One region of the Pelagibacterium nitratireducens genome, then DNA from elsewhere that is predicted to be linked to it. Evidence: predicted binding sites of a transcription regulator. Region 1 holds the regulator's gene; the other holds the start of a gene.
The links. Region 1 encodes PhoB, which activates phosphate uptake and scavenging genes when phosphate is short. Its sites were predicted from a motif close to TGTCATNNANCTGTCAT; they were not measured.
Positions count from the first base shown of each region.

Region 2: a site for PhoB is predicted at 1,968-1,984, ahead of V6617_RS06990 (esterase-like activity of phytase family protein). Genes of this name have one in related genera too.

Region 1 is NZ_CP146275.1:3,041,257-3,046,214, reverse strand. Features, by position in the region: gene pstA (phosphate ABC transporter permease PstA) at 1-1,007, shown strand, start outside; gene pstB (phosphate ABC transporter ATP-binding protein PstB) at 1,004-1,873, shown strand; gene phoU (phosphate signaling complex protein PhoU) at 1,886-2,593, shown strand; gene phoB (phosphate regulon transcriptional regulator PhoB) at 2,597-3,295, shown strand; gene V6617_RS15005 (UbiA family prenyltransferase) at 3,488-4,958, shown strand, end outside.
Region 2 is NZ_CP146275.1:1,395,563-1,400,520, reverse strand. Features, by position in the region: gene V6617_RS06990 (esterase-like activity of phytase family protein) at 1-1,915, opposite strand, end outside; gene V6617_RS06985 (ATP-dependent helicase) at 2,130-4,454, shown strand; gene V6617_RS06980 (hypothetical protein) at 4,461-4,958, shown strand, end outside.

The sequences.
Region 1 (4,958 bases):
CTGTCCGCACCGCCGTGCCCGATCTGGAAATCGAAAGCCGCGATGTTCTCGAACTCGTAACATCGGCCGCTCGCTTCCAGCTGCGCGATCGCTATTTCGCCAATCCCGACGTGCTCGGGCAGACCGTGCCGGTGACAATACTGGCCTCCGCCAACACCGACAACTGGCTCAAGGGCACCATCGACCGTTCGCTGGCTGACGAGCGCCAGCAGCTTTCTCCCCAGACACGCCAGCTTGCCGATCGGCTCCTGGAAGAGGGTGCCATAAGCTTCGATTTCGCCTGGCACATCTTTACCAATGTCGATAGCCGCTCCGCTCCTGCTTCGGCTGGTCTGGCCGGCGCGTTCATGGGTTCACTCTACATGATGATGGTGGTGATCGTGCTGGCCGTTCCGCTCGGCGTTGCCAGCGCGGTCTATCTTGAGGAGTTCGCGCCCAAGAACCGCTGGACCGACCTCATCGAAGTCAACATCAACAATCTCGCGGCCGTGCCCTCCATCGTCTTCGGTCTGCTCGGCGCGGCTGTGTTCATCAACTATCTTGGCCTGCCGCGCTCGGCACCGCTGGTTGGCGGCCTTGTGCTGACCCTGATGACCCTGCCCACCATCATCATTGCGACCCGCTCGTCATTGCGCGCTGTTTCGCCCTCGCTCCGTCAGGCGGCGCTCGGGCTTGGTGCCTCGCGCAACCAGACCGTGTTCCACCATGTTCTGCCGCTGACGTTCCCCGGCATTCTGACCGCCACCATCATCGGTGTAGCCCAGGCCCTTGGCGAGACGGCACCTCTGCTGCTGATCGGCATGAGCGCGTTCATCGCCAACATTCCCGCCAATCCGCTGGATTCGGCGACGGCTCTGCCGGTTCAGATCTATCTCTGGCAGGGCAACGAAAACCGGAACTTCTTTGAGGCGCGGACATCGGCTGCCATTATGGTCCTTTTGGGCATGATGATCCTGTTGAATGCCATCGCCATCTTCCTGCGCACACGATTGGAGCGCCGCAAATGACAATCGGAACCACAATGGACAGGAGTGCAATGCCTCCGATGAACCAGAGCAACACGACAGCTGGCGAGGCCGGCTTCCAGACAGTCCGCACGCCCGACGATACCGGGCACCCCGCGCGCCTCAAGGCGGAAGACGTTTCGGTCTTCTACAATGAAAAACAGGCGCTGTTCGACGTTTCGATCGATATCCCCGAAAAGGCTGTCAGCGCCTTTATCGGCCCTTCGGGGTGCGGCAAATCCACATTCCTGCGCTGCATCAATCGTATGAACGATACCATCGAGGGCTGCCGGGTCACCGGCACCGTCGCTCTCGACGGCGACAATCTTTACGACGCCAGCCTCGACGTGGTCGAACTGCGCGCCCGGATCGGTATGGTGTTCCAAAAGCCCAATCCGTTCCCCAAATCGATATTTGAAAACGTTGCCTATGGCCCCAAGATCCACGGACTGGCCCGCAACAAGTCCGATCTTGAAGAAATCGTCGTGACTTCGCTGCAAAAGGCGGGGCTGTTCGAAGAGGTCAAGGACCGGCTGCATTCGCCCGGCACCGGCCTGTCGGGTGGCCAGCAGCAGCGCCTGTGCATCGCGCGCGCCATAGCGGTCGGTCCCGAAGTCATCCTCATGGACGAGCCCTGCTCGGCACTCGATCCGATCGCAACCGCGATCATCGAGGAGCTGATCGACGAATTGCGTGCCAATTACACCATTGTTATCGTCACCCACTCCATGCAGCAGGCCGCGCGCGTCTCGCAAAAGACCGCGTTCTTCCACCTGGGCAAGCTGATCGAGGAAGGTCCGACCGAATCCATCTTCACCAATCCCAGGGAAAAGCGCACCCAGGATTACATCACCGGCCGCATCGGGTAGGAGACCCACGTCATGCCCAATTCAAGCGAACATATCGTTAGCTCCTACGAAGATGAACTGATCGAGTTGGCCCGTTCGATCTCGGAAATGGGCGGGTTTGTCGAAAAGGCGATTTCCAACGCCACCGACGCCCTGATCCGCTCCGATGCCGACCTTGCGCTGGCCACTGTGGCCGCCGACAAGAAGGTCGACGCCATGCAGGCCCAGATCGACGAGATGGCGGTCTCGATCATCGCCCGGCGCCAGCCCATGGCGCAGGACCTGCGCCTTGTCATCGCTTCCATTCACGTCGCCAACGATCTCGAACGCATCGGCGACATGGCCAAGTCGACGGCCCGTCGCTCCACCCAGTTCGAAGGCATCGGCATGTCGAGCCAGTTCAAGAACGGACTGCGCCACATGGGCGAACTCGTCCAGCGCCAGGTCAAGCTGGCCCTCGATGCCTTTGCCGCCCGCGACAAGGACATGGCGGTCGATGTGGTCGAGCGCGATACCGACGTCGATGCGCTCTATGTTTCCCTGTTCCGCGAACTCCTCACCTACATGATGGAAGATCCGCGTAATATCACCATGTGTACGCACCTCCTGTTCTGCGGCAAAAATCTTGAGCGGGTGGGCGATCACTCGACCAACATAGCAGAGCAGGCCTATTTCCTTGCGACCGGCCAGTCACTGACGTCGGACGTCGAGGATTTCAAGCGTGAGCAGATCAAGGGCTAGTCAATGATCCCTCAGGTTCTTGTTGTCGAAGACGAGGCCGATCTCGTCGAACTTCTGCGATACAATCTCGAGGCGGAAGATTTTTCCGTCGCAACCGCCGAAGATGCCGAAGAGGCCATGCTGCGCATCGCCGAAAACACGCCCGATATCATCCTGCTCGACTGGATGCTGCCGGGCACTTCGGGCATCGAGATCTGCCGCCGCATCCGCGCCCGCACCGATACCGCCCGCATCCCGATCATCATGCTCACCGCACGCGGCGAGGAAGAAGAGCGGGTGCGCGGTCTGGCGACCGGGGCCGACGATTATGTCGTCAAACCCTTTTCGCTTCCCGAGCTGATGGCCCGCATCAACGCCCTTTTGCGCCGGTCGAACCCGCAGTTGATCGCTGCTATCCTCAAGGCGGGCGACATCGAACTCGACCGCACCACCCATCGCGTCCGCCGCTCGGGCAAGGAAGTCCATCTCGGCCCCACAGAGTACCGCCTGCTCGAATACCTCATGGGCAATCCCGGCCGCGTCTATTCGCGTGAGCAATTGCTCGATGGCGTCTGGGGCACCGATGTCTATGTCGACGAGCGCACCGTGGACGTCCATGTCGGCCGGCTGCGCAAGGCCATCAATCGGGGGCGGGTCAAGGACCCCATCCGCACCGTCCGCGGCGCGGGCTATGCCTTCGACGAAAAATTCGTGGCGAACTAGAGGCTTGATAAACAGGTACGATTTTATCGATCCTGTTGGCACCATATTAAGCCAGATCGATAAAGCGTAAATTTTGTCGTGCATTTGACTGATTTGCGCGTCGCGCCTGATTAACGCTTATTTGCTGTTTTCTTTGCACCACAGCTTCGCGCCCGCGATAACGGGGCGAAATTTGCAAAGTGAGCAGGTGCGATGCCCAAATCAGCTGTTGCGGTCAAACAGACCCGTGCCGACCGGAAACCCCGATCGGGCCTTCTCCCGCTCGTTCTCGATCTCGACGACACCCTGATCCGCACCGATCTGCTGCACGAGACGGTTTTCGCCTATCTCAAGCAGAACCCGTTCGGCCTGTTTTCCCTCGTGCTCTGGCTCCTCAAGGGCAAGGCGCATCTCAAGCAGCAACTGGCCAGCCAGGTGACCCTCGAGGTCGACGACATCCCGCTCAACGCCGAGCTTGTCGCCTACGCCGAGGCCGAAAAGGCAAAAGGCCGTCAAATCATTCTGGCCACAGCGGCAGACAGCCTGCTGGCCATACGCATCGCTCACCGCTTCCCCTTTATCGATAAGACCATCGCATCCGATGGCATCACCAATCTCAAGGGCGCCACAAAGGCTCAAAAGCTGGCCGAAATGTTTCCCGATGGCTTCGTCTATGCCGGCGACAGCAAGACCGACCTTGCCGTCTGGAAAGTCGCGAAAGCCGGCGTTCTTGTCGAAACCGCCGGTGGCGTGGAGCGCGCGGCCGCCCGCCTGACCGATATCGAGCACACCATAAAGCGTCCCACACGGCTCAGGGATTGGATCAAGGAGGCGCGCCTGCATCAATGGGCCAAGAACGCCTTGGTGTTCGTGCCGCTCATGCTGGGTGGCCATATGCTCGACCTCGCAGCATGGACCAGCGCGGGCATGGCATTTCTCGCCCTGGGCATCCTCGCCTCCTCGACATATCTCCTCAACGACCTCTGGGACATCGCCGACGACCGCCGCCATTGGTCCAAGCGCAACCGTCCGCTCGCGGCCGGTCGCATATCCATCGCCAATGCCGTGGCCGCCATGCCCGTCGCCATGATTGCCGCCTTCGCGCTCGGCGCGCTGGTCAATCCCCTGGTTGTCGCAACGCTTGCCGCCTATCTGACCCTCACCGTCGCCTATTCCCTGGGGATCAAACGCAAGCCGATCCTCGATGCCTTCACGCTGGCCGTGCTGTTCACCTTGCGACTCGTATTGGGCATTGTCGCCGTCGGTGTCATGGCCTCGCCCTGGCTGCTTGTCTTTTCCATGTTCCTGTTTGCCTCGCTTTCCTTCGCCAAGCGCAACACCGAGGTGCAGCGCATGACCGACAATGGCGGATCGGGCCGGATCAGTGGGCGCGGATATTTCACAACCGATGCGCCCTTCATCATGGCCATGGGCGTGGCCAGCGGCATCGGCTCGGTTCTCATCCTTGTGCTCTATCTCACCCAGGATGCCCTGGCCGCCGATTTCTATTCGGATTCGATCTGGCTCTGGCTCATGCCCGCCGCCCTGTTCCTGTGGATCGGCCGCATCTGGATGCTCAGCTTTCGCGGCGAACTCAACGACGATCCCGTCGCCTTTGCCATGAAAGACCCCAAAAGCCTCATGCTCGCCGCCGGTCTGGCGCTCGGCTTCTTTCTCGCCTGGA
Region 2 (4,958 bases), 1.6 Mb from region 1:
TCTGGTTGTCGCGCTCGACGATATAGGCGTAATCACCATGGATGGTGATTTCCGAAAGACCCACCCAGGCGCCTTCAGCCGGCGTTTCGAGCGGATAGTGCACGGCACCCCATTCGCCCGTGGAAGGGGTATAGGAAACCAGCTTGGTCATGCCCGCTTCGTCATCGCCCCATTCGCGCTGAATGGCGATCCAGAGCACCATGTCCTCGCCCGTACCCACCGAGCTCACACCTTCCGAACCGAAGCGGATTTCGTTGGCCAGCAGCGAGTCCGGGAACGACACTTCCTCAACGATCGCACCTTCTCCATCCACGTGATAGAGCATGTGCGCGATGTCGCGATCCGTCCGGCCTTCCGAGGCCAGCCAGAACCCGCCTTCGCCATCGAGCGTGATGCCTTCGAGATCGAGCGCTTCGGCCGCTTCACCGTCACGGGTGACCAGCATTGCCTCGGTGATCATGGCCGGCGTCTGCGTCGCATCGATCGTATAGATGGTCGGCATCATCGAGAGATAGCTGTCGTTGACCGCATAGAGCTTACCCGCTTCATCCGCATCGGCGACAAAGCCCGAAAGCGCCACCCAGCCGATCGGGGTGCCATCGTCGTTCATGGCCGACACGATCTGCGGATAGTCGGGCGCTTCGACGTCCTGGCGCTCGAAGATCATGACGTGCGAACCGGCAAGCCCGTCTTCACGCAGATCTTCTTCATTGGCCGTCGCGATGATGTTGCGCTCGGGGATCGCCACGGCGCTTTCCGGTCCCATGCCCGAGGGAATGGACTGGATATATTCGGGTTCACCATCGGTGGCGCGGTAGATGGCGATCAGCGAGGAGCGTTCCTGCATCACGAAGATAAGCGTGTCATCGCCGAAGCTCGCCACTTCCATGCCTTCGGGTTCGATGCCCTTGTTGTCCGAGCGCCCCTCGGGATAGTGCCCCAGGCTCGCGGTGATCATTTCCATCGCCGCGCCCGATTCATAGGCGACCGAACCGTCCTTGTTATAGATGGTAAAACCGCGCGACCCGCCATTGTAGTCGCCCTCGTTCGAGGCAACGAAATGGTCGGCGTCGATCCATTTGACGGCGTCCGGCTCGCGCAGGCGCGCATCCTGGCTCTCGGTGAACGAGAGCACGCCGTCGTCTTCGGTGTCGATGCCCGCCAGATCGGTCGAACCGGCCGAAAAATCACTGATGACTTCGCCCGAATTGCCATCCATGATAACGAAGTGGTTGTTCTCCTGCATGGAGACGACCAGTTCGTTGTTCTCGTTGAAATCGGTGAACTCGGGCTCGGGATCGCTCGGCGCGATGTCGGCCAGGCCGGTCACGTCGACTTCGATCATCGAGTCACAATCGAGCCCTTGGTCGCTGGTCGAAAACAGAGTCACGTTCCCGGCGGGAAGCTGCGGGATTTCCCCGTCGTTGAGGTCTTCGTCGCGCTCGTTCTCGATCGCCACGGCCAAAAGCGTGCCGTCTGGCGATTTGGCAACGGAGTCGGGCTGGCCCGAAACGTCGCAGGTCGCAACGATTTCCTTGCTGGCCATGTCGATGACGGCGACGTGGCCCGAAGGCGCCACGAAGCTCTCCGAAGTGTTGACGCCGGCAAAGGCGTAGTCGCCGATCACCACGACCGAAGTCGGCTCACCGTCCACTGTGACGTAGCCGGCAGCGGCCGGAGCGGCCGGGTCGGTGATGTCGACGAACCCGATGCCGCCACCGGGGCTGTCGGAATAGACAAGCGTCATGCCGTCTTCGGAGGCCGATATGATTTCCGAGGATGTCGCTTCGGCCTCTGGCGCATTGTCTGCGACCGGAAAGCTGGCGATGCGGTTGAAATATTGCGCCTGCGCTGGCATGGCCGCGCTGGCGAGCAGCCCGGCAGCAAGCGCCGCGAGCAAAGTCGATTTGGTCATTGCAATCCCCTTGTGCGTGAAATGATCACGCCGGGCGTCTTAGGCCGCCTCGACAACACTTCTGTGACAACGCCGAACTGGCCTGTGCATATACTTTTGCCGTCATCGGACCTATATATTGACCACTAGAACAAAATGAGATTCGAGCGCCGCCGGCAAAAGCGTACCCCGTTTTTCGGTTCGGCGGCGCGAGCAGGGAAAAAACGCAACCTATATGTCAGCCGCCCCGCCCCATCGCCCGCAAGGCCCCATCACCTCCCAGTTCGCCGCGCGTGAGCCCGCTTATCTTGCCGGGCTCAACGCCGAACAACGCGAGGCGGTACAAACAACCGAAGGCCCCCTGTTGGTCCTCGCCGGCGCCGGCACCGGCAAGACCCGCGTCCTGACCACCCGCATCGCCCATATCCTTGCCACGCGAAAAGCCCGTGGCAACCAGATCCTCGCCGTCACCTTCACCAACAAGGCCGCCCGCGAGATGAAGGAGCGCATCGGCAAGCTGGTCGGAGCCTCGGTCGAGGGCATGCCATGGCTTGGCACCTTCCACTCCATCGGCGCGCGGCTGATCCGTCGCCACGCCGAACTGGTCGGCCTGCGCCCCGATTTCACGATTCTGGACACCGACGACCAGATCCGTCTGATCAAGCAATTGCTCGCCGCCGAAAACATCGACGAGAAACGCTGGCCGGCCCGCCAGTTCGCGTCCATGATGGATGGCTGGAAAAATCGCGGCCTGCTGCCCAAGGACATCTCCCCGGCCGATGCCGGGTTCTTTGCCAATGGCAAGGGCCAGAAGATCTACAAGGACTATCAGGCCCGGCTCAAAACATTGAACGCCGCCGATTTCGGCGATCTCCTCCTCGAAGGCATACGCCTCTTCAAGGAAAACCCCGAAGTCCTCGCCCAGTATCACGACCGCTTCCGCTACATGCTGGTCGATGAATACCAGGATTCCAACACCGCCCAATATATGTGGCTGCGCCTCCTCGCCCAGTCCCGCGATGGCATCAACAGCTCCAACATTTGTGTGGTCGGCGATGACGACCAGTCGATCTATGGCTGGCGCGGCGCCGAGGTCGACAACATCCTGCGTTTCGAAAAGGACTTTCCCGGCGCCAGGATGATCAAGCTCGAGCGCAATTACCGCTCGACCTCCAACATCCTCTCCGCCGCCTCCCACCTGATCGCCAACAACGAATCCCGGCTGGGCAAGACACTCCAGACCGATGTTGGCGAAGAAGGTGAAAAACTCTCGGTAACTTCAGTCTGGGACTCAGAAGAAGAGGCCCGCCAGATCGGCGAGGAGATCGAACAGTTCCAGCGCCAGGGCGACCCGCTCGACGACATGGCCATCCTCGTGCGCGCCTCCTTCCAGATGCGCGAATTCGAAGAACGCTTCATCACCTTGGGCCTGAACTATCGCGTCATCGGCGGCCCGCGCTTTTACGAGCGCAAGGAAATCCGCGACGCGCTGGCCTATCTGCGCATCGTCGCCCAGCCCGCCGACGATCTTGCCCTCGAACGCATCGTCAACACCCCCAAGCGCGGCCTCGGCGACGCCACCCTGCAGATCGTCCACGACACCGCCCGCGCCGCCCAAATTCCCCTCCTCGCCGCCATTCGCGAGTTGACCGAAACCGAGGAATTAAAGCCCAAACAGCGCTCGACCTTCCGCGGGCTGGTCCGCCAGATCGACGATTGGGCCGACCGCTTGCGCACCATCCCCCATCACGAACTGGCCGAACAGATTCTCGATGAATCCGGCTACACCGCCATGTGGCAGAACGACAAATCCGCCGACGCCCCCGGACGGCTGGAAAACTTGAAAGAACTCATCCGCTCCATGGAAGAGTTCGAAAACCTCGGCGGTTTCCTCGAACACATCGCGCTGGTCATGGACCGCGATTCCGGCGAAGGCGGCGATGCGGTTTCGATCATGACCCTGCACTCGGCCAAGGGCCTCGAATTCAACACGGTCTTTCTCCCCGGCTGGGAAGAAGGCCTGTTCCCCCACCAGCGCGCCCTCGATGAATCCGGCCTCGCCGGCCTCGAGGAAGAACGGCGCCTGGCCTATGTCGGCATCACCCGCGCCCGCAAGCGCTGCCGCATTTCCCTTGCCCAGAACCGGCGCATCCACGGCCTCTGGCAATCCGCCATCCCCTCGCGCTTCCTCGACGAACTCCCCGCCCAGGTCGTCGAAGTCACCGACACCGGGTCCTCCTACGGCGGCTACACCTATGGCGGCCGCGCCACGACCCGGTTTGATAACCGCGACCCCTTCGAAAGCGTCTATGAAACCCCCGGCTGGCAACGCGCCCAGCGCCAGCAATCGGCCCGCAAAGGCCCCGGCCCGGTCACCATAGACGGCGACCTCGTCGCCCGCTCCTCAGGCCCCTCGGCCGCCTACGGCGTCGGCGAACGCGTCTTCCACCTCAAATTCGGCTACGGCATGGTGACCGCCGCCGAAGGCAACAAGCTCTCGATCGATTTTGAAAAGGCCGGGCCGAAAAAGGTGTTGGATAGTTTCGTGAAGAGGGGGTGATGTGTAATGGCTGCTTGGGCTTATGACGTTCTTAAGAGCGAATTTTTTTGGGGTATTATCCTTGGCCTCTTTCTGTCCTATTTTGGGGCTCTAATTCAGTCGAGAGCGATAAAAAAAGCGCACATTGGTCTTCAGAAAGAGGATATCAAAGCTCTTGCAATAGATCTGGTTCGGAACATCAAAAGAGTTACCGACGACATTGCAGAAGCCAGACGAAGAAACCGAGCCATTCATCAAGACTTGCTTGCTCTACTCGATGTAGAAATTGGAATATTTGGAAGGGTTCGCGAGCAAACAATTCGACTACCAGACGATCTGCGCTCAGACCTGAGAAAATTTGTAACGGATTGTGCACTGCGAAAATATGAAGCTAGCCAAAAGCTTAGCACGTTTTACGAACAAAACGACCTTTCGAAGCGGCTAGAGGTTAATGGCAGCCTCGAGGAAAGTACAGGCGCTAAGTCCGCAGCCAATATTGCTTTATCTGAGGCGAATAGGGCCATC